DNA from 4 places in the Streptomyces sp. NPDC048288 genome. Region 4 is predicted to be linked to each of the others. Evidence: riboswitches for the same ligand, from Rfam matches in the RefSeq annotation. Region 4 holds a riboswitch; each other region holds the start of a gene.

The links. Region 4 has a riboswitch for cobalamin ahead of ACGFZS_RS18370 (CbtB-domain containing protein). Riboswitches for the same ligand answer to the same signal wherever they lie in the genome.
Region 1: linked by a shared signal. The riboswitch ahead of metE (5-methyltetrahydropteroyltriglutamate--homocysteine S-methyltransferase) and the one ahead of ACGFZS_RS18370 (CbtB-domain containing protein) in region 4 are both predicted to bind cobalamin.
Region 2: linked by a shared signal. The riboswitch ahead of ACGFZS_RS05965 (cobalamin biosynthesis protein) and the one ahead of ACGFZS_RS18370 (CbtB-domain containing protein) in region 4 are both predicted to bind cobalamin.
Region 3: linked by a shared signal. The riboswitch ahead of ACGFZS_RS36675 (ABC transporter substrate-binding protein) and the one ahead of ACGFZS_RS18370 (CbtB-domain containing protein) in region 4 are both predicted to bind cobalamin.

Annotation. Positions count from the first base shown of each region.
Region 1 covers NZ_JBICZD010000006.1:406,480-411,939, reverse strand. The annotation lists gene ACGFZS_RS23830 (DUF1254 domain-containing protein) at 1-1,198, shown strand, start outside; gene metE (5-methyltetrahydropteroyltriglutamate--homocysteine S-methyltransferase) at 1,805-4,123, opposite strand; cobalamin riboswitch at 4,306-4,502, opposite strand; gene ACGFZS_RS23820 (3-hydroxybutyryl-CoA dehydrogenase) at 4,715-5,460, opposite strand, start outside.
Region 2 covers NZ_JBICZD010000001.1:1,326,154-1,331,613, reverse strand. The annotation lists gene ACGFZS_RS05975 (anion permease) at 1-1,142, shown strand, start outside; gene ACGFZS_RS05970 (hypothetical protein) at 1,162-1,389, shown strand; cobalamin riboswitch at 1,541-1,683, shown strand; gene ACGFZS_RS05965 (cobalamin biosynthesis protein) at 1,783-2,724, shown strand; gene ACGFZS_RS05960 (cobyric acid synthase) at 2,721-4,253, shown strand; gene cobN (cobaltochelatase subunit CobN) at 4,250-5,460, shown strand, end outside.
Region 3 covers NZ_JBICZD010000012.1:97,504-102,963, forward strand. The annotation lists gene ACGFZS_RS36670 (FecCD family ABC transporter permease) at 1-330, opposite strand, end outside; gene ACGFZS_RS36675 (ABC transporter substrate-binding protein) at 327-1,358, opposite strand; cobalamin riboswitch at 1,413-1,590, opposite strand; gene ACGFZS_RS36680 (TetR/AcrR family transcriptional regulator) at 2,287-2,880, opposite strand; gene ACGFZS_RS36685 (TetR/AcrR family transcriptional regulator) at 2,916-3,464, opposite strand; gene ACGFZS_RS36690 (protein kinase) at 3,542-5,374, shown strand.
Region 4 covers NZ_JBICZD010000004.1:679,630-685,089, reverse strand. The annotation lists gene pgm (phosphoglucomutase (alpha-D-glucose-1,6-bisphosphate-dependent)) at 1-597, opposite strand, end outside; gene ACGFZS_RS18375 (CbtA family protein) at 850-1,605, opposite strand; gene ACGFZS_RS18370 (CbtB-domain containing protein) at 1,628-1,849, opposite strand; cobalamin riboswitch at 1,886-2,026, opposite strand; gene ACGFZS_RS18365 (enoyl-CoA hydratase/isomerase family protein) at 2,094-3,140, opposite strand; gene ACGFZS_RS18360 (LysR family transcriptional regulator) at 3,203-4,123, opposite strand; gene ACGFZS_RS18355 (LysE family translocator) at 4,255-4,869, shown strand; gene ACGFZS_RS18350 (MarR family winged helix-turn-helix transcriptional regulator) at 4,967-5,446, shown strand.

The DNA.
Region 1 (5,460 bases), on a different contig from region 4:
GCCGGGGACCGTGGGCATGCTGCGCGACTACATCGAGCCGGGCGAGCGCATCGTGGCATGCCCGAACCAGGACGTGGTCTACGGCTTCGGGATCACCGACGCCCGGCGCGGGCCGACGGTGATCCAGGTCCCGGACTTCGGTGACCGCTTCTGGGTCTACCAGGTGGTGGACCAGCGCACCGAGGCGTTCGCGCGGCTCGGCGCGATGTACGGCACGAAACCCGGCTGCTATCTGCTGGCACCGGCCGACTGGGCCGGCGACGTGCCCGCCGGGATCACGGAGGTGTTCCGGTTCGACACCCGGGTCGCGGTGTGCATCCCGCGCGTCTTCATGAACGACACCGCCGAGGAGCGCGCCGCGATCCAGCCCCTGGTCGACCAGGTCATGGCCTATCCGCTCACCGACTACACCGGCACCGCCCGCACCACCGACTGGTCCGCGGCCCCCTCCTACCCGGCCGGGGACGCGGCCGGCGGAGAGCAGGAGACCCAGTGGGTGGACCCGGCCGCGTTCTTCGACGCCTTCCCCGCGGTCCTGGACGAAGTGCCCCCGCGCCCGGGGGAGGAGGCCCTGTACGGGGTGTTCCGGTCGCTCGCGGCCGAGGCCGCCCGCGATCCGAAGGCCGCCGTGGTGCTGCGCGAGGCGGCCCTCGACGCCGATGCCACGCTGGTGAAGGACCTGTTCGAGTTCCGCAACATCGGCATCCCGCTCGACCACCACTGGAGCACCCAGCGCAACGGGGCCGCGTTCGGTGGCGACTACCTCAGCCGTACGGCGATGGGCAAGGCGAACATCTTCGTCAACACGCCCGCCGAGACCGCGTACTTCTACCAGGACCTGGACCGCGACGGCGAACCCCTCACCGGCGAACACGGCTACACGCTCACCTTCCCCGCCGACGCCCTCCCCCCGGTCAAGGGCTTCTGGTCGGTGACCCTCTACAACGAGCACCACTTCTTCCACCCCAACCCGCTGAACCGCTACTCCCTGGGCACCAAGAACAAGGACCTGCGCCTGGCCGACGACGGCTCCCTGACCCTGTACGCGTGCACCCGACCGCCCGCCGACCAGGACCACCGCTCCAACTGGCTGCCCGCCCCGGCCGGCCGCTTCGCGCTCTATCTGCGCGCCTACTGGCCCGACCCGGCGGCCCTCGACGGAACCTGGCGGCCCCCCGCCGTCGTCAGGACGAACTGATCGCCGACGTGCGCCGGCCGGTGAGCCACGACACTCGCCCTCGGGCGGTCAGGCGGCGAGCCGCGAGGACCACCTCGGGACGGTGCGGTGCCGGGCGGCTGCGTGCCGAGTACCCCTGCCTCCTGGCCCTGGTGGAAGATCCGTGGCCGGGGCCCGTCCGCCATCAGCCGCAGCTCGAAGGTAGGGTTCTCGTACGGCGTGGGGGCCCGGCTCGGTGCGAAGGGCGGCCGAACGCTGTAGGCGCTCAACACTGTCTCGCCCCTCCCCTCGATAACGTTCCATGGTCACGAAGTGCGGTCAGGGCAGCAGGTCTTGAGCCTCGCGGAAGACGAATCGGGAAACGGACGTACGGCCGCCGAGGGGTGGAGCCGTACTTGGCCACGGGCCCGCACCCGAATCTTCGCGGTCTGGCTGCCGGGCTGTCCGCGCATGGCGAGGAGACTCTCGAACTCCTTCGCGGACACCGCGATCATGGGCTTGCCGTCCACGACGATCTGCCGCGGTTTGCTCCGCGCCGATGAGCCCCCTCCTGTGCCTTGGCGATGGCCGTGCTGCTGCACGGGGCCGGGACGCTTGTGGCGTCCCGGCCCTGGTACGGGCGTCCGGTCAGGAGGCGGGCAGCTCACTCCGGACCGTGCGGGCGGCGGCGACCAGGTTCTCCAGGGAGGCCCGGGTCTCGGGCCAGCCGCGGGTCTTCAGGCCGCAGTCGGGATTGACCCACAGCCGCTCGGCCGGGATCGCCTTGAGGCCGGTGCGCAGCAGCCCGGCCGCCTCCTCGGTGCTCGGGACGCGGGGGGAGTGGATGTCGTAGACACCCGGTCCGGCCTCGCGCGGGTAGCCGTGCGCGGCGAGTTCGCGGGCGACCTGCATGTGCGAGCGGGCCGCCTCCAGGCTGATCACGTCGGCGTCGAGGTCGTCGATGGCCTGGACGATGTCGCCGAACTCGGCATAGCACATGTGGGTATGGATCTGGGTGTCCGGACGGACTCCGGCGGTGGTGAGCCGGAATGCCTCGGTCGCCCACGCGAGGTAGGCGTCCCGGTCGGCGGCCCGCAGCGGCAGGGTCTCGCGCAGCGCGGGTTCGTCGACCTGGATGACCGAGGTCCCTGCTGCCTCCAGGTCGTCGACCTCGTCGCGCAGGGCGAGGGCGACCTGGCGGGCGGTGTCGCCGAGGGGCTGGTCGTCACGGACGAACGACCAGGCCATCATGGTCACCGGGCCGGTCAGCATGCCCTTGACCGGGCGGTCGGTGAGGGACTGGGCGTACGACGTCCAGCGCACCGTCATCGGCTCGGGCCGGGAGATGTCCCCGACGAGGACCGGCGGACGGACGTACCGGGTGCCGTACGACTGGACCCACCCCTGCTGCGTGGCGAGGTACCCCGTCAGCTGCTCGGCGAAGTACTGGACCATGTCGTTGCGCTCGGCCTCGCCGTGGACCAGGACGTCGATGCCGGACTTCTCCTGGAAGGCGATGACCTCCTGGATCTCGGCCTTGATGCGCTCCTCGTACCCGGCGGTGTCGATGCGCCCGGTGCGCAGGTCCGCACGGGCGACCCGCAGTTCGCCGGTCTGGGGGAACGACCCGATGGTCGTCGTGGGCAGCAGCGGCAGCCCGAGGTGGGCGCGCTGGGCGGCGGCGCGCTCGGCATACGGCTGGGAGCGGCGGCCGTCCGTGTCCGTGACCGCGGCGGCGCGGGCGCGCACGGCGGGGTCGTGGGTGATCGGCGAACCCGCGCGGGAGGCGAGGTCGGCGCGGTTGGCCGAGAGCTCGCCGGTGATGGCGTCGGTGCCCTGGGCAAGCCCCTTGGCGAGGGCGACGATCTCGGCCGTCTTCTGCTGGGCGAAGGCCAGCCAGCGCAGGATCTGCGGTTCGATGTCCTTCTCGGCGGTCGCGTCGAGCGGCACGTGCAGGAGCGAGCAGGAGGCGGCGACGTCGACCCGGTCGGCCAGGCCGAGGAGGGTGCCGAGGGTGGACAGCGACTTCTGGAGGTCGTTGATCCAGATGTTGCGGCCGTTGACGACCCCGGCGACCAGCCGCTTGCCGGGCAGCCCGCCGACTGCGGCCAGGGCGTCCAGGTTGGCGGCCGCCGCCTCGGTGAAGTCCAGCGCCAGCCCCTCGACCGGGGCCTTGGCCAGTACCGGCAGAGCGTCGCCGAGCCGGTCGAAGTAGGAGGCGACCAGGAGCTTCGGCCGGTCCGTGAGGGCGCCGAGGTCGCGGTACGCACGGGCCGCGGCGTCCAGCTCGGCCGGGGTGCGGTCCTGGACCAGGGCGGGCTCGTCGAGCTGCAGCCAGTCGGCGCCGGCCGCGCGGAGGTCGGCGAGGACCTCGGCGTACACCGGCAGCAGCCGGTCCAGGAGGGTGAGCGGTTCGAAGTCCGCCGGAGCGCCAGGGGCCGGCTTGGCGAGGAGAAGGTAGGTGACCGGCCCGACGAGCACCGGGCGGGCGGTCAGGCCGAGGGCCAGGGCCTCCTGCAGCTCCGCGACCTGCTTGGCGGGGTTCGCGGTGAAGACGGTGTCGGGGCCCAACTCGGGCACCAGGTAGTGGTAGTTGGTGTCGAACCACTTGGTCATTTCCAGCGGCGCGACGTCCCGCGTGCCGCGGGCCATGGCGAAGTAGCCGTCGAGCGCGTCGGCGTCGACGGCGGCCCGGTGGCGGGCCGGGATCGCGCCGGCCATGACGGTGGTGTCGAGGACGTGGTCGTAGTACGAGAAGTCGCCGGTGGGCACCTCGTGGATGCCGGCCTCGGCGAGTTGCTTCCAGTTGGCGGTGCGCAGTTCGGCGGCGGTGGCACGGAGGGCGTCGGCGGTGACGCGGCCCTTCCAGTAGCCCTCGATCGCCTTCTTCAGTTCCCGGTTCTGGCCCTGGCGGGGGTAGCCGTACACGGTGGCCCGTGCTGCCGCGGCCGCGGACTCGGTGGTCACGGAGATCTCCTTCGCGAGACGATTCCCTGAGATCCCGGAGACGGGACGAGAGCGCGAAGGGGTGACGAACCGGACGGCGACGACCTCGCGCGGGAAAGGCACGGTCGTCCCGTCAGGTATGTACGCCGACCCGCCCTCGAGGTCACCGGGGTGTCCGCGCACGGAACGGTCCGCGCACGGGCAGTTGGCAGGTCTTCGGACTTGCGGGCACGTCCTCCGGTCTCCCGGCGGACACCTACTGGCCGTCGCTTCCCAGGCCCGGTACGTCGGACCCAGTGCGTATGACGGCGGTCGTTCCCGCTCACCGCTGCGGGGCAGTCCCGGATTCTCACCGGGTTCCCTCTTGCGACACCCCGCCTGGCGGACGGGGCGAACCAGCTGCTCGGGCCAGCCTACGGGTTCTCGCCCCGCGCGGAAGGGAGCCGTCCAGCACCCGGAAGGTGACGGGGAACACTTCAGGACACGCCAGGAGCGGCACGCGGAGGGGCGGGAAGCGTCGCACACGCGCTTCCCGCCCTTTTCCCGTCGCGCCGCGCGGGACCCTCACCCCTGCGGCGGCGCGGGCCCCTCAGCCCGCGTCGTACCAGGCCCTCAGCCCTGGTCGTAGGTGTGGAGCCCCCGGCCGGACTTACGGCCGAGCAGTCCCGCCTGCACCATCCGCTGGAGCAGCGGCGGCGGGGCGTAGAGGGGTTCCCGGAACGCGTCGTGGAGGGACTCCGCGATGGAGGCGACGGTGTCCAGGCCGATCAGGTCGGCGAGCTTGAGCGGGCCCACGGGGTGGGCGCGGCCCAGTTCCATGCCGGTGTCGATGTCGGTGGCGGTGGCGGTGGCGAAGCCGGATTCAGCCATTCGGACGGCTGCGAGGAGGTAGGGGATGAGCAGGGCGTTGACGACGAACCCCGCCCGGTCCTGGGAGCGGATGCCCGTCTTGCCGAGGACCGCGGTGGCGAATTCCGTCGCGGTCGCCACCGTCTGCGGTGACGTGTGCAGGGAGGTCACCACCTCGACCAGCGGCAGGACGGGGACCGGGTTGAAGAAGTGCAGGCCGACGACCCGGTCCGCACGGCTGGTCGCCATCCCCAGCCGCATGACGGGGATCGAGGAGGTGGTGGTGGCCAGGACGGCCGCCGGGTCCTCGACGATCTTGTCGAGGGCGGCGAAGATCTCCGTCTTGGCGTCCGGGTTCTCGATGACGGCCTCGACGACGAGCTGCCGGTCGGCAAGATCGTCCGGGCTGCCGGCGAGGACGAGGCGGGCGAGGGCGTCGTCGGCGGCTTCCGGGGCCAGCTCGCCACGCCGCACGGCACGGTCCAGGGAGTCGGCCACCCGGTCGCGGG
Region 2 (5,460 bases), on a different contig from region 4:
TCTCGACCGGCGCGCTCAAGCCCAAGATCGCGGTGACCATGTCGGCCGCGCTCAACCTGGTGGGCGCCTTCCTCTCCGTGGAGGTCGCCAACACGATCTCCAAGGGCCTCGTCGACGAGAACGGCATCCGCCCCGAGGTCATCTTCGCCGCCCTGGTCGGCGCGATCCTCTGGAACCTCGTGACCTGGCTGGTGGGCCTGCCCTCCAGTTCCTCGCACGCCCTCATGGGCGGTCTGATCGGCGCCACCGTCGCCTCGGCCGGCTTCGGCGCGGTCCACGGCGACGTGCTCGTCACCAAGGTCCTGCTGCCGGCGGTCGCCGCCCCGCTCGTCGCGGGCCTCGCAGCGACGCTCGCCACCCGCCTGTCCTACGCGCTCTCGAAGAACGCCGAGGACGAGGCCACCCGCAAGGGCTACCGCGCCGGCCAGATCGCCTCGGCCGGCCTTGTCTCGCTCGCGCACGGCACCAACGACGCGCAGAAGACGATGGGCATCATCACCCTCGCGCTGATCGCGGGCGGTTCGATCGCCCCCGGCTCGAACCCTCCCACCTGGGTCATCCTCTCCGCCGGTCTCGCCATCGCGCTCGGCACCTACATCGGCGGCTGGCGGATCATCCGCACCATGGGCAAGGGCCTGACCGACCTTCAGCCGCAGCAGGGCTTCGCCGCCCAGACCAGCGCGGCCACCGCCATCCTGGCCTCCTCCCACCTCGGTTTCTCCCTCTCCACCACGCACGTCGTCTCCGGCTCGGTGATGGGCGCGGGCCTCGGCCGCAAGGGCGGCACGGTCCGCTGGTCCACCGCGACCCGCATGGTGATCGCCTGGCTGCTCACGCTCCCGGCCGCCGCACTGGTCGGCGCGCTCGCCGAGTCCGTGACGGACCTCGGCGACTGGGGCACCGCGGTCGTCGCCGTCTTCCTGGTGGCCGCCAGCGCCACGATCTGGAAGCTGTCCCGCCGCGAGGTCGTCGACAGCACCAACGTCATCGACACCGAGGCCGGCGAGCCGGCCGGTGTGGTGACCACGGCGATCGCCGCCGTGACCCCGCCGCCCGCGGGCACCGTCACGGACGGCCTGACGGCCACCATCCCCTCCCCCTCCCCCGCCGCTCCCGCGACCGACCCGGCCGCCACCGTCTGACCCCCGAGGAAGAACCGACATGAACATCGACTGGGCAGCCATCGGCTCCGTCTTCGGCGTCAGCCTCGTGGTCGCGGTGGGCCTGGTGGCCCTCTTCACCCTCGGCATCAAGGGCCTCTCCGCCCGCGAACGCGCCACCGCCCAGGGCAACTCGGCGGCCCTCGCCGTGACCGCCGCCTACCTCTGCTTCGCGGGCTGCGCGGCCGCCGTCGCGTACGGCATCCACCTGATCGTGGCCAAGGCCTGACCGAGGCCCGGAAGGCTCCTCCCCCGCACGTCCGGGGAGGAGCCTTCGTCATGCCCTTCGTCATGCCCTTCGTCATGCCCCAGGAGTCCCGCCGGGCAACCGGTGTGGGCCTTCGCACACTCTCCCCTCGCAGGTCAACGGCAAGTTGACGGCTCTTCCGGGGGCATGGTGGACTTCCTGAGCCATGTACGGCGGCAAGAGAGGAAGCCGGTGTGAATCCGGCGCGGTCCCGCCACTGTCACCGGGGTAGCAATCCCCGGGAGCCAGGAACTCTCACCGCCGGTCTCGTCGAACCAGGGCGTGGACACCCTGAGTGAGGACATATCGCCATGCGCGGCTGCCGATCGAGGTTCCGTACCCGGCCCTTCCCCGACCCCGCGGCCGGCTGAGCCGATGGGTGCCGATCGCGTCTTCGCGTACGGCGCCGCCGCCGGCCTTCTCGGTGACCTGCTGCTCGGCGATCCTCGCCGGGGGCATCCGGTCGCCGCGTTCGGGCGGGCGGCCGGGGCCGTGGAACGGGTGCTGTGGCGGGACCACCGCGGGTGGGGCGCGCTGCACACCGCCGTGTGCGCCGGCGGCGCCGTGGCGCTGGGCGCCCTGGCCCAGCGGGTCGTACGACCGTCCACCGCCGCCTCCACAGCCCTCACCGCCGCCGCCACCTGGGCCGTCGTCGGCGGCACTTCACTCGCCCGTGAGGCCCTGGCCGTCGGGCACGCCCTGGAGGCGGGGGACGTCGAGGCCGCCCGCGCCCGGCTGCCGCATCTGTGCGGGCGGGACCCGCAGGCCCTGGACGCCGACGGGATCGCCCGGGCCGTCGTGGAGTCCGTCGCCGAGAACACCAGCGACGCCGTCGTGGGCGCGCTGGTGTGGGGGGCCGTGGCCGGGGTGCCGGGGCTGCTCGGGTTCCGGGCGGTGAACACGCTGGACGCCATGGTCGGGCACAAGTCGGCGCGGTACCGGCGCTACGGCTGGGCCTCCGCCCGGCTGGACGACGTCGCCGGGTGGCCGGGGGCGCGGCTGACGGCCGTACTGGCCACGGTCGCCGGTGGCGACGCCCGGGGTGCCGTGCGGGCCTGGCGGGCCGACGCCGCGAAGCATCCGAGTCCCAACGCCGGGCCCGTGGAGGCCTCGTTCGCGGGGGCGCTCGGGGTCCGGCTCGGGGGGACGTTGTCGTACGGCGGCCGGGTCGAGCACCGGCCCGTGCTGAATCAGAAGGGGCGGGCCGTGGCGGTCGCGGACATCCGGCGGGCGGTACGGGTCTCCCGTCGTGTGGGGGTGCTCGCGCTCGGCGCGACCGTCACCGCACGCCTCGTCGCGAAGGGACGGACGTCATGAACGGTGGTCTCCTCGTCGCCGGCACCACCTCCGACGCCGGCAAGAGCGTCGTCACCGCCGGTATCTGCCGGTGGCTGGTGCGGCAGGGGGTGAAGGTCGCGCCGTTCAAGGCGCAGAACATGTCCCTCAACTCCTTCGTCACCCGCGAAGGCGCCGAGATCGGGCGGGCCCAGGCCATGCAGGCGCAGGCCTGCCGCGTCGAGCCGACCGCGCTGATGAATCCCGTGCTGCTCAAGCCGGGTGGCGAGCAGAGCAGTCAGGTCGTGCTGCTCGGGAAGCCGGTCGGTGAGCTCAGTGCGCGCGGCTACCACGGCGGGCGGCAGCAGAAGCTGCTCGGGACCGTGCTCGACTGTCTCGCGGAGTTGCGGGGCACGTATGACGCGGTGATCTGTGAGGGCGCCGGCAGTCCCGCCGAGATCAACCTGCGGCGGACGGACATCGTGAACATGGGGATCGCGCGCAACGCGCGGCTTCCCGTGCTGGTCGTGGGGGACATCGACCGCGGGGGCGTGTTCGCCTCCTTCTTCGGGACCGTCGCGCTGCTCTCGCGGGAGGACCAGGAACTCGTCGCCGGGTTCCTCGTCAACAAGTTCCGGGGGGACGTGAGCCTGCTGGAGCCCGGCCTCGACATGCTGCACGGGCTGACCGGGCGGCAGACGTACGGCGTCCTCCCCTTCCGGCACGGCCTCGGCATCGACGAGGAGGACGGGCTGCGGGTCTCGCTGCGCGGGACCGTCCGCGAGTCGGCCGTCGCCCCGCCCGTCGGCGCGGACGTGCTCCGGGTCGCCGTCTGTGCCGTCCCGCTGATGTCCAACTTCACGGACGTGGACGCGCTGGCCGCCGAACCCGGGGTCGTGGTGCGGTTCGTGGACCGGCCGGAGGAGCTGGCCGACGCCGATCTCGTCGTGATTCCGGGGACCCGGGGGACGGTCCGGGCCCTGGAGTGGCTGCACGAACGGGGGCTCGCGGACGCGCTGCGCCGCCGGGCCGCCGAGCAGCGGCCGGTCCTCGGCATCTGCGGCGGCTTCCAGATCCTCGGTGAGCACATCGAGGACGAGGTGGAGAGCCGGCGGGGGCGGGTGGAGGGTCTCGGGGTGCTGCCCCTAAGGGTGCGGTTCGCCCCCGAGAAGATCCTTACCCGGCCGGAGGGGAGGGCACTCGGCGAGCGGGTCGAGGGGTACGAGATCCATCACGGGGTCGCCGACGTCACGGGAGGCGACGCGTTCATCTCTGACGACCATGGACACAGCCTGGACGGGTGCCGGGTCGGGCAGACCTGGGGCACGCACTGGCACGGCTCCCTGGAGTCGGACGGTTTCCGGCGGGCCTTCCTGCGCGAGGTGGCGGCCGCCGCGGGCCGCCGGTTCGTGCCGGCCCCCGACACCTCGTTCGCCGCGCTGCGCGAGGAGCAGCTCGACCGGCTCGGCGACCTGATCGAACAGCACGCGGACACCGACGCGCTCTGGCGGCTCATCGAGTCGGGCGCGCCGCAAGGACTGCCTTTCATTCCACCGGGAGCGCCCGCATGAGCACTGTGTTGTTGTTGTCGACCGCCGACACCGATCTGCTGGCGGCCCGGGCCGCCTCCGGTGCCGACTACCGGATCGGCAATCCGACGCGCGTCGACGTCGCCGAGGAACTGCCCGCGCTCGTCGAGGGCGCGGACATCGCCGTCGTACGGCTGCTCGGCGGCAAGCGGGCCTGGGAGGACGGGCTCGCCGCGCTGAAGGCCGCCGGGATCCCGACCGTGCTGCTCGGCGGCGAGGCGGTGCCGGACGCCGAGTTGATGGCCGAGTCGTCGGTGCCGGCCGGTGTGGTGGCCGAGGCCCTCAGGTACCTGGTCGAGGGCGGGCCCGCCAACCTCACCGAACTGTCCCGGTTCCTGTCCGACACCGTGCTGCTGACCGGCGAGGGGTTCGACGAGCCCCAGAAGATGCCCGAGTTCGGGGTGCACGGCTCGTACGAGATCCAGGAGGGCCGCCCCACGGTCGGCGTGCTCTTCTACCGGGCGCATGAACTGAGCGGCAACACCGCCTTCGTGGACACCCTGTGCCAGGCGATCGAGGCGCACGGCGCCAACGCCCTTCCGGTGTACTGCGGTTCGCTGCGCGGGGCGGACGCCGGGCTGTACGAGACCCTCGCCGGGGCGGACGCGCTGGTCGCCACCGTCCTGGCGGCCGGCGGCACCCACGCCTCGCACGCCTCGGCCGGCGGCGACGAGGAGGCCTGGGACATCGGCGCGCTCGCCGACCTCGACGTGCCGGTGCTGCAGGGCCTCTGCCTGACCTCCTCGAAGAGCGCCTGGGACGAGTCGGACGCCGCCCTCTCCCCCATGGACGCGGCGATGCAGGTCGCCATCCCGGAGTTCGACGGACGGCTGATCACGGTCCCGTTCTCCTTCAAGGAGCAGGGTCCGGACGACGTCCCGGTGTACGTCGCCGACCCCGAGCGGGCCGGACGCGTCGCCGGGATCGCCGTACGGCACGCCCGGCTCGGGCACAAGCCGAACGCGGAGAAGAAGGTCGCGCTGGTCTTCACCGCGTACCCCACCAAGCACTCGCGGGTCGGCAACGCGGTCGGTCTGGACACCCCCGCGTCGGCCGTACGGGTGCTGGACGCCCTCGCGGCGGCGGGTTACGGGGTCACCGAATACCCCTCCGGCGGCGACGAGTTGATCCACCGGCTCATCAACGCCGGTGGCCACGACGTCGAGTGGCTGACCGAGGAGCAGCTGGC
Region 3 (5,460 bases), on a different contig from region 4:
GGCGACCGCCCCCGTGGACGCGCCGGAGGAGACCCCGAGCACGAAGGGGTCGGCGAGCGGGTTGCGCAGCAGCGACTGCAGGACCGCGCCGCACACGGCGAGTCCGGCCCCGCACACGGCGGCGAGCAGCGTGCGGGGCATCCGCAGGTTCCACACGATGCTGTCCCGCAGCGGCGCCAACGTGCCCTCGCCGAGGCCGAGATGGGCCGCGACGGACGCCCAGACGTCACCGGTGGAGATGTCGGCGGGACCGATCGTCACCGCCACGGCGATCGACACCAGCAGGGCGGCCAGTCCCCCGCCGGTCAACAACAGGGCACGGACGCTCACTTGGCGAACCCGAAGTCACGCAGACCGGCTGCGACCTCCTCGATCCCCTCGACCGTGCGGATGGACGGGTTCATGGCCTGCCCGCTCAGCAGGACGTACCGCTTCTTCTTCACGGCGGTCAGGTTGCGGGTGGCGGGGTTGGTCTCCAGGAAGCGGATCTTGGCCGCGGCGGTCTCGGCGGTCTGCTGCTTGCGGGTCAGGTCGCCGATGACGATGACGTCGGGGTCGCGGTCGGCGACGGTCTCCCAGCTGATCTGGGGCCATTCGTCGTGGGTGTCGGCGAACGCGTTCTTCGCGCCGACCGCGCGGGTGATGGCGCCGGGCGCGCCGCAGCAGCCGGCGAGGTACGGGGACTGGGAGTTGGCGAACCAGTACATGAGGGACACGTCCGAGGCGTGCAGTCCGGCGGTGGCCGTGCGCACCCGCTTCTTCAGCGAAGCGACGAGCGTCTCACCCCGCTCCTCGACGCCGAACGCGCGGGCCAGGTCGCGTATTTCGCCGTACACGGCATCGAGGGTGAGGGGTGTGGAGCGCGAACCGTCGCCGCCGCTGTCGTTGTCCTTGCCCTCGGAGCAGTCGGACGGCGAGACGTACGTGGGCACGCCCAGCTTCTCGAACTGCCCGCGGGTGGCGACCCCGCCCTTTCCGAGGGTGGAGACGAACGAGGCGGTGACGAAGTCGGGTTCGGCGTCCAGGACCTTCTCGAAGGAGGGGTTGTCGTCGGCGAGGCGCGGCACGGACGCGTTGGCCTTCTCCAGGCCCTTCATCACCGGGTCGGTCCAGGTGGCCGTGCCGGCCATGCGGTCGGCGAGGCCGAGGGAGAGCAGGATCTCCGTGGTGCCCTGGTTGAGGGAGACGGCCCGCTTCGGCGGTGACTTCAGGGCGACCGTGTGGCCGCAGTTGGTGAGGGTGACCGGACGGCCGGCGGCGGCCGTCGCCGTGTCGGCGCCGCCGCTCCCGGTGCCACCGCAGGCGGTGAGCAGGAGGGCGGACACGAGAAGAAGAGCGGGGGTGCGGAGCACGGGCATGCCTCGGGGGTCGGGGCTCGTACGCGGAGCCTGGCCTACGGACGTCCCTCCGCGCCGGGGCGCGAAGGTGCCAGCAGGTCTTCGGACTCGGGTTCGTCCGGCCGGGGCGCCTTCCCGGTCTCCCAGTGGCTGGCGTGCCCCGCCCGTCCCCCTCACCGCTGCGCGTCAGTTCCGGATTCGCACCGGATTCCCTGGCCTCGGGTGTGGCTCGACTGGCCTGATGAGGCTATCAAGTCAGTCATACGGCCAGATCATCCGATCAGGTGGCGCGGCTCGTCCCTGCACCGGGGCAGGCTTCGACTACGGTGGCGATCGCAACGGCCCGGACCCCCTTCAGCCGATCTGCCCTGGGGAAATACCGGTTCCAGCGGGAACCGGCAGGGCGGGGCGGCGCCCTGGACCGCTCGGTGCGCTGGGTGCTCCCCCTGCTGCTCGGCTCCGCCTGAACCGGGGGCGACCCGCACCAGCGCAGTCCACGAAGGCGCCAACTCCCCGGACAGCGGCGAACTCCTCCTCACCGATGGCTTCAGGCTCCGGGACGCGTCCGAGCAAATCCGCTGCCGTTACGGCACTCCCTTCCGGGCCATCCAGAATGCCTTCCGCGCGGTATTCGAGACGGGGGCCACGATCGCCGGGGACCACGATCGGCGTGGGCCACGCGGCCCGTGCCACTCTCGAACTCGCGCCGACCGTGCCGTCCGCCGAACCCACTGGGGAGGCCGCCCACCCCATTGACCTGGTCCGAGCCCCGGAAGTGCACCTGCGCCACGGCCGCGTAGAGTCCCTCCTCGGCCTGGAGATCGACGACCCTGACCTGCTCGGCGAATCGCTCGCCCGCTGCCTGCGCCCACCGTGCGGTGCGGGGTCGGGGTGCGGCGGTGGTCGGCGGGCCGCGCGCGGTCGTACGGCGGCCCGGCAGGTGTACCGCTCAGGGGGCCACCGACCGCCAGATCCGCTCCGGCAGCAGCTCCGCCGCCTCGTCGAGGTCGACGTCGTCGACGCCGGACAGCCAGCGGCGGGCCACGCCGATCACCGGGCCAAGGACCAGCACCTCGATCAGTCCCGGCGGCAGCGGGGCGAGTTCACCGGCGTCCACATACCCCCGCGCCCATTGCGCGAGTGGGGACAGCCGGGCCTCCTGGGCGTCCCTCAGACCCTTGCCGTCGCGCATGCCCCGGCGGTCGGCGTCGGCGGAGTGCAGCAGCAGGGCGGCGGCGTGATGGTCGCGTACGAAGCCCAGATAGGCGGTGACGATCGCACGGATACCGGTCCGGGCGGACCGGGTGCCCTCCAGGGAGGTGAGCGTCGCCTCCAGCAACCGGCCGAGCCAGCGCATCAGCAGTGCGTCCAACAGGCCGTCGATGCTGCCGAAGTGGTGGTAGAGGCTGCCCAGGCTCACCCCGCTCGCCTTGGTCACAGCACCGACGGTCAGCCCCTGGTCGCCCGACTCCGCGTACACGCGCAAGGCAGCGTCCAGCAACTGCTCGTAGGTGGCCTCACCCCGCTGCTGTTTGCGTCTCACCGCTCCATATTGTCATCCGTCCTCCCGTGAATTTCTCATCCCGTGCTGCCCACGGCCCGCCAGATCCGGTCCGGCAGTACCCGTGCCGCCTCCTCCAGGTCCACGTCGTCGCGGCCGGAGAGCCAGCGCCGGGCCACGCCGATCATCGGACCGAGCACCAGGGCATCGATCAACGGCGCGGGGAGCGGCGCGAGTTCGCCGCAGCGGATCTGCGCCTCGGCCCACCGGAGGAACGGGCTCAGGTCGGCCGACGGCGAGTGGATCAGCAGGGCCGCGTCCCGGTGGTCCCGGATGAACGCGAGGTAGGCCCCGACGGCGGCCCCGATCCCGTCCCGTGCCGTCCGCGCGTCCGCCAGCGCCGCCGTCATCTCCGCCAGCAGCCGCTCCAGCCAGCGCAGCGTCACCGCCGAGGTCAGCCCTTCGATGCTGCCGAAGTGGTGGTAGAGGCTGCCGGGACTGACCCCGCAGGCCTCGGTGACCGCGTGCACGGTCAGCCCTCGCTCACCCTCGGCCGCGAGCACGCGCAGCGCCGCGTCGAGAAGCGCCTCGGCGGTCGCCGTACCGCGCTGCTGCCTGGGGGTCATGGCGCGGCAGCCTAGTAGATGATTTTTCTAGAAAGGGTTTCTAGAAAAAAATTCGACACGGAAGTACTCTGCCTCTCGTGACCAACAACGGGGGCGACGGGGGCAGCGGGGTGGGCGTCGAGCCGCTGGAGGACGACGATCCTCGGCGGATCGGGCCCATCCCGCTGGTCGGCCGGCTCGGGGCCGGCGGCATGGGGCGGGTCTATCTCGGCGTGCACGAGGGCCGCTACGCGGCGGTCAAACAGGTGCTGCCGTCGGTGGTCGCCGAGGACCAGGACTTCGTACGGCGCTTCGGACACGAACTCGACAATCTCGCCCGGCTGCCCGCCGGGGCCAGCGCGCCGCTGCTGGCCGGTGACCGCGACGCCCGGCCGCCGTGGTTCGCCACCGCGTACGTGCCCGGGCTGACCCTGCGCGAGGCGCTCGAGGTCTACGGCGGTCCGCTCCCCGCCGAGTCGCTGTGGCTGCTGCTGCGCGAGGCGGCGGCCGGGCTGGCGGCCGTCCACGAACGGGACATGGTCCACCGGGACATCAAGCCGTCCAACGTCATGCTGACGTCTCAGGGGCTGACGCTCATCGACTTCGGGGTGGCACGGGCCGCCGAGCAGAGCCAGCTGACGCGGACCGGGATGGTGGTCGGCACGCCCGCCTACATGTCTCCCGAACAGGCCTCGGGGGCACGGCGGTTGACCGGGGCCGTAGACGTGTTCGCACTCGGTTCGGTGGTGGCGTTCGCGGGCTCGGGGCGGCCGCCGTTCGGGGACGAGTCCGGGCACGGGGTGCTGTACCGGATCGTCCACGAGCAGCCGGACCTCCATGAACTGCGCGACGCCGACCCGGAGTTGGCCGAGGTGGTCGGCTCCTGCCTGGACAAGGACCCCGAGGGCCGTCCCACCGCCGCCGAACTCCTCGAACTGACGGCGGGACGCGGCCCGTCCGGGCCCCCGCTGTGGCCCGAGCCGATCAACGGGCGCCTCGCGGAACGGGCCGCCTTCGCGGCGGACGTGCCGGAGGTGACGGCGGCCGAGCCCGAGGTGGTCGTCGTGCCGCCCGAGCGAGAACCCGAGCGTCGGCCCGGACGTCGCCGCACCCGCGTCCTTGCGGTCGCCGTGCCGGTCGTGATCGTGGCGACCGTCACCTTCCAGTTGCTCCCGTACGCGACGGGCTCGCGCCACGACCACGACGGCGGTACGGCGGGCACCCCGGCCGCCTCCGTCTCCGCGTCCGACTCCCCCTCAGGTCAGCCCTCTTCCCCTCACACCTCCGCGAGCCCGACCGGCACGCCTTCGCCCACGGCCTCGGGAAGGGGCAAGGGCAGTGCCAAGGGTGAGGACAAGAGCGGGAAGACCTCCGCCGGCGGCACAGGAAAAACCGGCAAGTCCGGCTCGGCATCGACAAGCTCCGGCGGCTCGTCCACCACGGGCTCCTCGTCCGGGTCCTCCGGGTCGTCAGGTTCCTCCGGGTCCTCCGGGTCCTCCGGCGGATCGGCATCCGGCGGTTCCTCCGGCGGCACCACGGTCACCACCACCCCCAGCACGTCCGGGAGTTCGAGCACCTTCACGCTGAAGAACGGCGAGAACGGCAAGTGCCTGATCCAGGTCTACGGCTCCTCCGGTCTCGGATCCTGCTCGGACTCCACGGCCGAGTGGACCTTTCGCAGCGCCTCGGGCAGCAGCGTCAAGGTCGTCAACGTCTCGACCGGCGCCTGCCTCAGCGCGAACGGCAACGGACAGGCCGTCTTCGTCGGCGACTGCTCGCTCAGCAGCACCGCCCGGCTCTGGAAGACCGGCGCCAGCAACACCCTCGCCACGGTCTACGACGGCGGCTGCCTCGCCCTCGCCTTCGGCGGCGGAGTCGCCGAGGCCACCTGCGACCCCGGCACGGCCTCCCAGAGTTGGGTGCGCGGCTAGGCCGTGTGGGGGAACGTGCCGACGTGCCGGTCGGGGCGGCCGATCAGCATCAACAGCGCACCCTGTTTCCGCAGATGCGCTGGAAC
Region 4 (5,460 bases):
TGCGGCGAGTGCCCGCTCGTACGGGATGCGCCGCACGTCCTTCAGGCCGCCCGCGATGATCTGGTTGGCGCGGTCCTGGATCCAGGAGGTGGCGTCGGAGGCGGCGGGGCCGCCGCTGGGCGGGTTGTACTTGAAGCCGCCGTCGGCGGGCGGGTTGTGCGAGGGGGTGACCACGACTCCGTCCGCGAGTCCGGTGGTACGGCCCCGGTTGTGGGTGAGGATGGCGTGCGAGACGGCGGGGGTGGGGGTGTAGCCGTCGGCGCTGTCGACGAGGACGGTGACGCCGTTGGCGGCGAACACCTCCAGGGCGGTGACCTTGGCGGGCTCGGACAGGGCGTGGGTGTCGGCGCCCAGGAAGAGGGGGCCGTCGGTGCCCTGGCCGCTCCGGTACTCGCAGATGGCCTGGCTGGTGGCCGCGATGTGGTCCTCGTTGAACGCGGTCGTCAGGGACGATCCGCGGTGTCCCGAGGTGCCGAACGCGACCCGCTGGGCGGGGTCGGCCGGGTCGGGGTGCAGCGCGTAGTAGGCCGTGACCAGCCGGGCCACGTCGACGAGGTCCTCCGGAGCCGCCGGCCGGCCCGCTCGCTCATGCGGCATGAGTCCACTTCCTCCGCAGTCGTTGATCAATCGCTCGACGCCCATCTTTCCCTGCCGACGGTGGCGGACGCGAGTGCGGCACCGGCTCCGGCGGCGAAGACACGGCGGGTTCACGGCCGGTTCACAGCGGACGCGGGGTTCCCGGGGCGCGGGTCCTGGGCGTCTCGTGGTCACGCCACTCGAGGCAGGTGGGGCCGGGCGTGCGCGAGGGCCCCCGGTGGTGCCGGGGGCCCTCGCGTGTCGTCGGGTCGGTCAGTGTGCCGCGGAGACCGTCCGGCGGGCGGACGGGGCCTTCGCCGGCTTCGGGTTGAGCACGCGCTCGGCCAACTCGCCGAAAAGCAGCCCGAATCCGACCCACAGCGTCAGCTGGATGGCGAGCGCGGAGAGCCGGAACCGCCACAGCAGGGTGGCCGGGAAGTCCGCGGGGACCTCGTTGATGGCCGGCAGGAACTGGTAGGCGAGCCCGATGACGACGGCGAACCCGACCACCGCGAGCACGGACGCCCACCAGGTCCCCAGCCGCGGCTGGAGCCGCTTGCCGAGGATGGTCGCGGCGACCGCCAGCAGCACGCTGAGCAGCATCATCAGGAAGTACAGGGTGGTCCGCTTGCCGATGGTGTCCGGGTCGCCCACCGACGGCGGGTTGGCCGGGTACTTGAGGAACGGCACCACGTACACGGCGAGCAGCGCGCTGCCGGACAGCAGCAGCGCGGTCGCCCGTGGCGAGAAGCGGCCGACGCGGCCGAGGGCGAAGCAGAAGGCGAGGGCGGCGATGCCGCCGAAGGCGACCCCGTAGACCAGGACACCGGTGGCAAGGCCGGCGGTGGACTGCAGGGAGCGGGAGACGACCTCCATCTCGTGCTCGTGCGCGTGGGCGTCCTCGAAGCTGATCGCCTTGTCGACGTTCGGCTCACCGAGTACATAGGCGACGACGAGGGCGAGCAGGCCGGCGGCCAGGCCGGCGAGCATGCCCCGCACCAGGAGGTTGCGAACCGTTGCGGAGTTCATGGGCGGTACGGCGTCCCTCGCGTCAGTGGCAGGGGAAGCCGAGCAGGTGGCGGGCGTCGTGCACCCACTCGTGGACGTCCGTGCCGCTGAACACGGAGGTGGCGCCCTGTTCGGCGCCGACGAAGTAGAGCAGGATCATCATCAGGATGCCGAAGAAGACCGCCCAGGGAGCTATCGCGGACAGCGGCAGCTTGGCGGGAACGGCAGGGGTGTTGGCTGTCGGCGGAGCGACGGTCTGCGCCATGGCAGGACCTCCTCTGGGAGTTCGCGTCCCAACTCGGTGGTGCGTTGGACGACAGCCACGGGTCTGACTCGCAAGCGCCCGGGGGCTCTTGCATACAGTGGCGCGACCGTGCCGGATTCCCACCGGCTTCCGTCTCGCCGTCGTCGATATCGGACAGACCGTACCGCGTGTCAGGGGCACGGCCAAGACCGCGTCACCAGGCGTGATCTTCGTCTCCCGCCTGGTGGGCGGTCACGGGCGGGGTTCAGCCGGTCGGCGCGAGGCCCAGTTCGCGCGCGCCGAGCGGGGCGAAGAACCGGTCGACGTCGGCGTCGGAGACCTCGGCGAGGGTGGCCGGGGACCAGTGCGGGTCGCGGTCCTTGTCGACGACCTGGGCGCGGATGCCCTCCACCAGGTCGTGAGTGGCGAGGGTCGCGCACGAGACCCGGTACTCCTGGTCCAGGACCCGCTCCAGCGAGCCGAGCCGCCGGGCCCGGCGGACGGCTTCGAGGGTGACCTTCAGGGCGGTCGGCGACCTGGTGAGCAGGGTCTGCGCCGTCTCCTTGGCCGCCGGGTCGCCGTGGGCGAGCAGCCGGTGGAGGATCTCCTCGACGGTGTCCGCGCCGCCGTAACAGGCGTCGATCCAGGCCCGCTGCCCGTCCAGTTCCCCTTCGGGCGCCTGTTGTACGTGCCGGGCGAGGGCCTCGGGGACGGGCAGGTCGGCGAGGTCGGCGACGAACGCCGGGAGCGCGCCGGACGGCAGGTGGTGGTCGGCGAGCCCGCACAGCAGGGCGTCGGCGGCGCCGATCGTCGCGCCGGTCAGGGCGAGATGGGTGCCCAGTTCGCCGGGGGCGCGGGCGAGCAGATGGGTGCCGCCGACGTCGGGGACGAAGCCGATGCCGGTCTCCGGCATGGCGATCCGCGAGCGTTCGGTGGCGATCCGGACGCTGCCGTGGGCCGAGACGCCGACACCGCCGCCCATCACGATGCCGTCCATGAGGGCGACGTACGGCTTCGGGTAGCGGGCGATCCGGGCGTTGAGGTGGTACTCGTCGCGCCAGAAGGCGGCCGAGGCGGTGCCGTCCCCGTCGCGGGCGTCGTCGTGGACGGCGCGGATGTCGCCGCCCGCGCACAGGCCGCGCTCCCCCGCGCCGCTGATGACGACGGTCCCCACGGTGGGGTCGTGCTCCCATGCCGTCAGGGCCTCGGCGATCCGCAGCACCATCGCGTGCGACAGGGCGTTGATGGCCCGGGGCCGATTGAGCGTCAGATGTGCGGCCCGGCCGGCCGTGTGCAGCAGGACGTCGCTCATCCGGACGCCTCCATGACGCGCATGATCTCGTCGGTTCCTTCCAGCAGCGGTGGACGCGGTGGTCAGGGACGATCTTCCCCCGACCGGTCCGTCCACGGCGCGGCGGCTCGGCGCAGGGCGTCGCGGCAGGCCACCACGGCCGGATGCCCGCCCCGGCCACGGCGTACGACGGTGAGGACACGGCGTCGGGCGGCGAGTTCCCGCAGCCCGGCCGTCTCCGGCGGCCCGTTGACGACCAGGCCGGGCAGGAAGGCGGCCGCGAGGCCCTCTTCCACCAGGCGGAGGTGGAGCAGCAGATCGGTGGTCTCGAACCGTACGTCGGGTTCGAAACCGGCGTCGCGGCAGACGCCCGTGGCCCAGCGCCGTGCGGGGGTGCCCTCGGGTTCCATCACCCAGGGGTGACCGGCGAGCCGGCGCAGTTCGGCTCGCGGGCCGGCCGCCGGCCGGGGCGACCGGGGCACGGCGAGGTACAAGGGGTCGTCGAGCAGCGGCTCGTACGCGAGGTCGGCGGGCCGTGGAAGGGGGTTCCCGGGGTACTCCTCGGCGAGGACCAGGTCGAAGTCGCGGGCCTGCAGGGCCGGAAGGGACTTCTCCGGTTCCCGGTGGGTGACATGGACGCGCAGGTGCGGATGGGCCTCCTGGAGCAGCCGGAGCGCGGCGGGCACCAGGGCCAGGGCCGCGGTCTGGAACGTGGCGACGCGCAGGGTGCCGGTCAGCTCGGTCAGGGAGGTGGCGATGTCGGCCTCGGCGCGCTCCAGGCGTTCCAGGACCGCTTCGGTGTGGGCGACGAGGATCTCGGCCTGCTCGGTCAGCCGCACCCGCCGTCCGACCGGTTCCAGCAGCGGGACCCCGACCTCGGCCTCCAGTTGGGAGAGCTGCTGGGAGACCGAGGAGGGGGCGTACGACAGGGCCGCGGCGACGGCGGCGAGGGTGCCCCGGTGTTTGAGTTCGCGCAGGAGGCGCAGCCGGTGCAGATCGAACATCGGCCACCAGCTCCCTGAAGCATGCATCGGATTATCCGACGACTATAGGTCGAAAACATTCGCTGGACCGATCGGAGGAGTTCGCCGGAGCCTTTGGGCATGACCCGATCTCCCCGTGGAAGGCGGCCCGCGTGCTGACCCGTCTCGCGGCCGCCGTGGCCGTACTCGGACTCCTGACCGTCGCCCCCGGTCCGGACCTGGCCGTGGTCGTCCGCCGCGCCGTGGCGGCCGGTGCCCGGGACGCCCTGCGCACCGTCGGCGGGATCGTGACCGGCCTGCTGGTCTGGGGCGCGCTGACCGCGGCCGGGCTCGCGGCGGTACTGGCCGCCTCCCCCACGGCGTACCTGACCGTCAGGCTCCTGGGCGCCGGCTATCTGGTGTTCCTCGGCGCACAGGCCCTGTGGCAGCACCGGCGCCCGGCGCCGGCCGCCGCGGACCGGCGGGGCACGGCCGCCGGAGGCGCGTGGCGGACCGGCCTGTCGAGCAACCTGCTCAACCCGAAGATCGCCGTCTTCTACACCGGGCTGCTGCCCGCCCTGGCCCCGCCCCGGCTGCCCGCCGTCTGGGGCATGGCGCTCCTCGTCCTCGTGCACGTCTGTCTCACCCTCGGCTGGCTGGGCGGCTGTGTGCTCCTGCTCTCCAGGGTCCGCCACGTCCTCGAACGGCCCCGGGTCCACCGAGCGCTGGGGCGGACCACGGGAGTGGTCCTGATCGGCTTCGGGGTGGCGGTGGCGGCGGCCGTCTGACCGCCGACGCGCCACGGCCGAGGTGGCCTTCACCGGCTTGAAGCATCAACTGAACCCGCCAGTAGGATCACTTGAGGCGTCAAGCTACGCTTTCCCCATGGAGACTCCCGAGCCGCGCTGGCTGACGGACGACGAGACGCGCGCCTGGCTCGTTCTGGCCGGGATGCTGGTCAGACTGCCGGCGGAGCTGGACGCGCAGTTGCAGCGCGACGCGGGACTCAGCCACTTCGAGTACCAGGTGCTCGCGGGACTCTCCGAGGCACCCGGCCGCACCCTGCGGATGAGCGAGCTGGCGCTGTTCGCCAACGGGTCGCTGTCCCGGCTCTCCCATGTCGCGAGGCGGCTGGAGGACCGCGGCTGGCTGCGGCGGGGGCCCGACCGGGACAACGGCCGCTTCACGGTGGCGACGCTGACGGAGGCGGGCTGGGCCAAGGTGGTGGGTTCGGCACCGGGTCATGTGGCGGCCGTACGCCGTCTCGTCTTCGACCCGCTCACCCAGACCCAGGTCCGGCAGCTGCGCGAGATCGGCAGCAGGCTGCTGTCCGCGACGGGCGACGCCGGCCGGCCGTTGAGCTAGCGCCGGGGCGGCCG